DNA from 2 places in the Anaeromicrobium sediminis genome. Region 2 is predicted to be linked to the other one. Evidence: riboswitches for the same ligand, from Rfam matches in the RefSeq annotation. Region 2 holds a riboswitch; the other holds the start of a gene.

Region 1 (3,411 bases), on a different contig from region 2:
TTTATTCCCTTCTTGTCACCTTCATTTAGGAGTTTGTCGATTAACAGGTCACCATATCCCTTTTTTCTACAATTAGGATGTACGGCCACGTTAGTAATATGTCCCTCATCTCCAATTATCCACATACCTGCATATCCAACTACCCTATCCTTTTCCTCTACCACAACATATAGGGCTAAATTGTTCTCTTCCATTTCCTTTCTAAAGGCATTTTCACTCCAAGGAATAGGAAAGGAACTATTCTCCACCTCTAATACATGTTCAATATCATCTATGGTCATAAGTCTAGTACTAATCATTTTGACCACATTTTCTCATCTTTTCTTCATATTGTCTTTCTGCTTCAGACTTTCTTAAATATATGGGATTTAATCCATATAAATTATCAAAATCATTGGAGTTAGCTCTCTTAAGGGCAATCTCTCCTATAGATGATGCCCTTGGCATATTCACACTCCTTGGTGCAAAATATGCTTTATCCTTTAGCTTTTCCTCTATAATTTCTCTATATTTCTCTACGCCATCACCTAAAAATACTACACTCTCAGGTCTAGCCATTAAATATTCCAATACTTCATCTAATTCTATAGCTTCATGTTTTCTTATTATTTCTAAATTATCCTTATCCCACTTGTAAACAGCCGTATATACTTGATTTCTTCTGGCATCTAGTATGGGACATACTAACATGTGACACATGGGCATGTTAAGGGCTAGTCCATCTAGAGTTGACACTCCTATTATGTTTTTTCCTTTACTATGGGCTAGTGCCTTAGCCGTAGCTATTCCAATTCTTATGCCAGTAAAAGACCCAGGTCCCAATGCTACTGAAATTACATCTATGTCATCTATGGTGAACTCACAATTTTTTAACACCCTATCTATAGCTGGCATTAGCTTTTCAGAGTGAGTTAATTTACTATTTACAATTTCTTCACCTATAAGCTTATGTTCATCTATTATGCTCACGGTAGATACTATGGAAGATGTATCTATACTTAATATTTTCATATTCTCTCCAACTCCTCAACTATTTTTTTAAAGTGTTCACTAGTAGGTACCATGTCCATTATTCGCTCATTATTTAAACCATATTTTATATTAATCCAAAGATGCTTTTCAGGTATTATTTCCTCAATTAAGTTAGCCCATTCTATTACACAGACACCTTCTGAATAAAAATATTCTTCATATCCTATATCTTCCATTTCTTCTACAGATCCTACCCTATATACATCAAAATGATATAACTTTTCGCGACCTTCGTATTCATGAACAATAGTAAACGTTGGACTAGTTATGTATTCATCTATATTAAGACCTTTAGCAATAGCCTTTGTCATAGTAGTCTTTCCCGCACCTAAATCTCCCGTTAAACATACTATGTCTCCCACTTGAAGTAATTCTCCAAGTTTATATCCTATATTAAAAGTTTTATCCTCACTATTACTTATTATAGTTTTCAAATGTTACACCTCATTTAGTCTATTATCTCATTATTATTATTATCCAAAATCAATTATATAATTTCATATGCCATCATTCAACAAAAACAAAAAAAATAGGACGGTTATTTTGTAAATAACCGTCACTAGCTTACTTTATCTTTAAAATAGGTGATATTTTCTTATATATTACTAAAGTTACAGCTGATACTAAAGTTCCTTTTATCAAATTGAATGGAACTACAGCATATAATATTAAGGATTTTAAATCTACCACATATTTATTAGCTGCCCTACTCATGTCTATTATGGCATTTATAGGCATGAAGTTTGAGTAAAAGGGAATTAATATAAAGTAATTAGCTAAGGCTCCTACAATTGCCATAGTTAAAGTTCCCGCAGCCATTCCCATTAATGCGCCCTTTCTATTTCTATTATTCTTGTAAACCATACTAGCTGGTACTATTAAAGATATTCCAATTAAAAAGTTTGCTAATTCTCCAACGCCTCCAGTAGATGACTTTGTAATTAAATTAAGTAAGTTCTTAATAAGTTCAATTAAAACTCCCGCCATAGGCCCTAGTGATAAGGCTCCTATTAAAGCTGGTAAATCGCTCAAATCAATTTTTAAAAACTCTGGAAAGAAAAACAGTGGCAATTCTAATAACATTAGTACATAAGAAAAAACTGATAATACTGCTATTTTAGTCATTACATGAGTTTTTCCTAAAGTACCTCCATTAATAGTACTAGTTTTATTCATATATACTCCTCCTTAGATAGGTAATTCCATAGTCAGGCACATTCTAAAAATAAAAATGCCCGAAGCATAATACACTTCGGGCATGAAAAAGTCACAAATAAACCTTCTTCTACCATCCAGACTTTACTGTCGGTACTGGAATTACACCAGTTCAACCATAATAATATTATGGTTCGCGGACTTTTACCGCCGGTCGGGAATTTCACCCTGCCCCGAAGAATACCTAATTTTTAATATTATATTTAATTAATTACATTATATATTAATTTATTTAATTATTCAACATATATCTAATTCTTCTGCTAAAGATAGCTTAGTATACTTACAAATTAAATATGTAACTAAAAGAAATATTTCATGGGGTAGAGCATATTTTATCTTCTCCCAGTCTGAATAAAACAAGTGATTTATTTTTACTTTCAGAAAAATTAGTACAGAACTCTCTATAATATATATGGCTATCACAGGTATTAACACTGCCCATATGGCTTTTTTATATGATATACCTAAAACAAAATATATTGAGCATATATATACACCTATAACCACAGGAATATGGGTAGGAAACGGTACATATTTTCTTATTATAATTAAGCTTATGGATTGTGCTATGACCAAAAATACGAGCTTATTCCATTTTTGATTTCCTTCATTTACCAAATATAACCCACTTAAAAGTATTAATATGTTTTCTGGAATTATGATAAAGAGTATAGTTTTTAATGAAATTATATCCATGTATCCTTCTTCTCCCCCTTTAATTAAACATCCCCAACTACTTAGACTATTTATAATATTCAAAAGTTCCCCTGTTTAACACTTTCATCTTGAATTTTATATAATTCCTCTTTATTAACATAATTCCTTCCTATAGTATTCTTATTTAATATAAATTTAAGATTTGTATATATGTTAATTAAAATGTATCAAAAAAAGTACCAGCATATAACAATTGCTGGTACTTTCTTATTCTATTTTATTCCCTTCATGGTTAAACTAATTCTTCCCTTTTTTAAATCTATATCTATAATCTTTACTTTAACAGCATCTCCTACAGCTACTATATCCATAGGATTTTTTACGAATTTGTCACTTAGTTGAGATATATGAACTAGACCATCTTGCTTTACTCCAATATCTACAAAGGCACCAAAGTCTACCACGTTTCTAACCGTACCTGTAAGCTCCATATCCACCTTCAAA
Region 2 (3,411 bases):
TCTATTAAATCTGCTATGGTGATTATCTTTAAATTATGATTCTTGGCAAATCCCAATAGTTCTGGTACTCTAGCCATGGTTCCATCCTCACTCATAATTTCACATATGACTCCCATGTTTCCAGTGTTTGATAATTTAGCTAAATCTACAGCTGCCTCCGTATGACCTGCCCTTTTTAATACGCCACCTTCTTTAGCTACTAGTGGAAATATATGTCCTGGTTTAGTAAAGTCATCCTTTGTAGAATTTTCATCTACCATTTTTAATATGGTGTCTGCCCTTTCAAAAGCAGATATGCCAGTAGTACACTCTTTACTATCTATTGATACGGTAAAGGCAGTCTCCTTTGGGTCCGTATTATTAAATACCATCTTTTCTAAACCTAATTCTAGTGCTCTTTCTTTCTCTAAGGGAGCACATATAAGTCCTCGCCCATACTTAGCCATAAAGTTCACACTCTCAGGTGTAACCATACTGGCTGACATAAGTAGGTCCCCTTCATTTTCCCTATTTTCATCATCTACCACAATTACCATTTTCCCTAATCTTATATCTTCTATAGCCTCTTCAATTTTATTAAACATAATATTCACTCCTCAGTTAATTAGCAAAATCCATTTAGTTTTAAGAAACTCTCATCTATATTACTTTTAGCAGTATAGTTTAAAGCTTTTTCCACATACTTTCCGAGAAAATCACACTCTATATTCACCCTATGGCCTATTTTTCTAGTATAGAGAGTTGTTTCTTCCTTCGTATGAGGAATTATGGAAACAGAGAATCTGTTTTCCTTTGTATCAACTACAGTCAAACTAATTCCATCTATACCTATGGAACCTTTAGGTACTATATACTTGGTTAAAGTTCTTTCCACTTCTATTTCAAAGATTCTAGCATTAGAATCATCTCTTATATTTACTATCTTTCCAACCCCGTCCACGTGACCAGATACCATATGACCACCTAGCCTGTCTCCTAATTTTAAAGCCCTTTCTAAATTCACTAAATCATTAGATTTTAATAGGGATAAATTAGTTTTGTTCATAGTCTCAGGCATGGCATAAGCAGTGAATTCATCTTTGCTAAAACTAGTTACAGTGAGACATACCCCATTAGTGCTTATACTGTCTCCTAATTTTACATCTTCTAATATTTTTTCTGCTTTTATAACTATATGAGCACCCTTATTATCTTTTGTAATATTCTTTACCCTACCAATTTCCTCAACTAGTCCTGTAAACACTACACATGCCTCCTTACATAACCTTCTATCATAACATCATCATGAAAAGACTTAACCTTTATATTCTCCACTTCTATAGAATCCCTCATGAAAGACACTCCCATTCCTTCTACAGGACTTTTGCTTTCCTTCCCTCCTATAATCTTAGGACCTATAAAAAATATGATTTTATCTATTAAGTCTTCTCTTAACAAACTGTCATTTAAGGTTCCTCCACCTTCTACTAACACACTATCAATCCCTTTATTCCCTAATTCTTTAAATAAATATTTCAAATCTACCCTATTATCTTTAAGGGGAGTCTTAATTAAATTAACTCCTCTATTTTTCAATTCTTCTTCCTTTTCTTTATCTACTAAATTAGTAGTGACCACTATAACGCCCTTGTCAGAATCCATATTTACAACCCTAGACTCTATAGGAATTCGTCCTTTAGTGTCTACTATTATCTTTATAGGATCTATACTTATACCTGCAAGCCTAGTATTTAGCATGGGATCATCTTTAATGATAGTATCTACACCTACCATAATGGCACTTAATCTATTTCTCAATTTGTGTACATATTCCCTACTCTTTTCATTAGTTATCCATTTAGAATCACCAGTTTTAGTGGCAATTTTCCCATCTAAAGTCATGGCGCTTTTTAATATACAAAATGGTTCTTTAGTAGTTATATATTTTATGAATTCCTCATTTAAAATCTTTATTTCTTCACTGCAAACCCCTACAACCACTTCTATTTTTTCATCTTCTAAAAGTTTAATACTCTGACCTGCCACTAATGAATTAGGATCTTTTATTCCAATAACTATTCTTTTAATTTTTCTTTTTATTATTTCATTTACACAGGGTGGAGTTTTTCCCTGATGGAAGCAAGGCTCTAGAGTCACATACATGGTAGCCCCTTCTACCTCATCTACAGCTGAATTAAAAGCTTCTATTTCAGCATGATTACCACCATAGTATTTGTGATAGCCTTCTCCTATGACTTTTCCATCCTTTACAATCACTGCTCCTACTAAGGGGTTAGGACTTACTAATCCTTCTCCTTTTTTAGCTAACTCAATAGCTCTTTTCATATATTTTTCATCCATATTTTCACCTCTTAAAGAAACAAAAAATTATTTCATACACCATGTTTTCTTATTATGTTCCACCAAAGCTTATGCTTTTATAACACATTAAAAATATTTAATAATACTGATTTATTTGCTTTCAGGAAAATGTTCTCAGACAAGAGAAGGATTTGATCGTTCGAAAGATTTGAATCTTGAGAATTTATAGTTATTTAAATATAAATAACCTATTCTTAAAAGATATGTATTAAAAAACCCTGAAGAAATAATTCTTCAGGGTAAATATACAAAATATCATAAACATAGCCATATTACTATAGCTAATTCTCTCCTTCTCTCATCCAGACTTTACTGTCGGTCTTGGAATTTCACCAAGTCAGCCTATTGGCTCGCGGACTTTAACCGCCGGTCGGGAATTTCACCCTGCCCTGAAGGTTTACACTATTTAATTAATTTGATTATAGTTTAACTTATTATATTTGTCAATATACATTTTCTAGTATTCACCACCTAAGTGACCTTTACATACTATATTTTTATAGAGTTTTTTAAAATAAAACTATAAAATTGGAGGTGTTTTTATGCACGAGCACAAGTCCCCTTATATGAAAGAACCCAAGAAGAAAATGATTCTAGCCCGAGCTTATGTACCCTTTCAAAGGCTAGATAAAACCTACTCTCCAGAAGAAGCTCTAATGAGAGGAACCCTATTTCCTGAACTATATCAACCTTTTGTACGTGGCCACTAGGAGGTGTTATTATGGATAAACGACAATCTAGTATGTTAAAAAAACTCATGGAAATAAGCTTTGTTCTTCTTGAGATAAGCCTGTATCTAGATACTCATCCTGATGATAAAAAGGCCCTTCAGATTCACAATAATATTCGCATGCAACATAAATATCTTAGAGACAAATATACAACAATGTATGGTCCTTTAAGTATTTCAGATGAAAATAAAGATACTTGGCAATATATACAAACACCTTGGCCTTGGGATTATGATTTTAGTTAAATTATAGGAGGTTTTTATATGTGGGTATACGAAAAGAAATTGCAATATCCAGTTAGAGTAGATACTACTAATCC

Evidence for each region. Region 2 has a riboswitch for FMN ahead of ribD (bifunctional diaminohydroxyphosphoribosylaminopyrimidine deaminase/5-amino-6-(5-phosphoribosylamino)uracil reductase RibD). Riboswitches for the same ligand answer to the same signal wherever they lie in the genome.
Region 1: linked by a shared signal. The riboswitch ahead of CCE28_RS10845 (ECF transporter S component) and the one ahead of ribD (bifunctional diaminohydroxyphosphoribosylaminopyrimidine deaminase/5-amino-6-(5-phosphoribosylamino)uracil reductase RibD) in region 2 are both predicted to bind FMN.

Annotation. Positions count from the first base shown of each region.
Region 1 covers NZ_NIBG01000008.1:133,753-137,163, forward strand. Annotated here, with positions in the region: gene rimI (ribosomal protein S18-alanine N-acetyltransferase) at 1-299, opposite strand, end outside; gene tsaB (tRNA (adenosine(37)-N6)-threonylcarbamoyltransferase complex dimerization subunit type 1 TsaB) at 292-1,011, opposite strand; gene tsaE (tRNA (adenosine(37)-N6)-threonylcarbamoyltransferase complex ATPase subunit type 1 TsaE) at 1,008-1,466, opposite strand; gene CCE28_RS10845 (ECF transporter S component) at 1,597-2,208, opposite strand; FMN riboswitch at 2,309-2,432, opposite strand; gene CCE28_RS10850 (hypothetical protein) at 2,488-3,009, opposite strand; gene CCE28_RS10855 (Tex family protein) at 3,180-3,411, opposite strand, start outside.
Region 2 covers NZ_NIBG01000005.1:168,390-171,800, reverse strand. Annotated here, with positions in the region: gene CCE28_RS08155 (bifunctional 3,4-dihydroxy-2-butanone-4-phosphate synthase/GTP cyclohydrolase II) at 1-584, opposite strand, end outside; gene CCE28_RS08150 (riboflavin synthase) at 605-1,243, opposite strand; gene ribD (bifunctional diaminohydroxyphosphoribosylaminopyrimidine deaminase/5-amino-6-(5-phosphoribosylamino)uracil reductase RibD) at 1,243-2,340, opposite strand; FMN riboswitch at 2,648-2,762, opposite strand; gene CCE28_RS08140 (spore coat associated protein CotJA) at 2,904-3,071, shown strand; gene CCE28_RS08135 (spore coat protein CotJB) at 3,083-3,337, shown strand; gene CCE28_RS08130 (manganese catalase family protein) at 3,356-3,411, shown strand, end outside.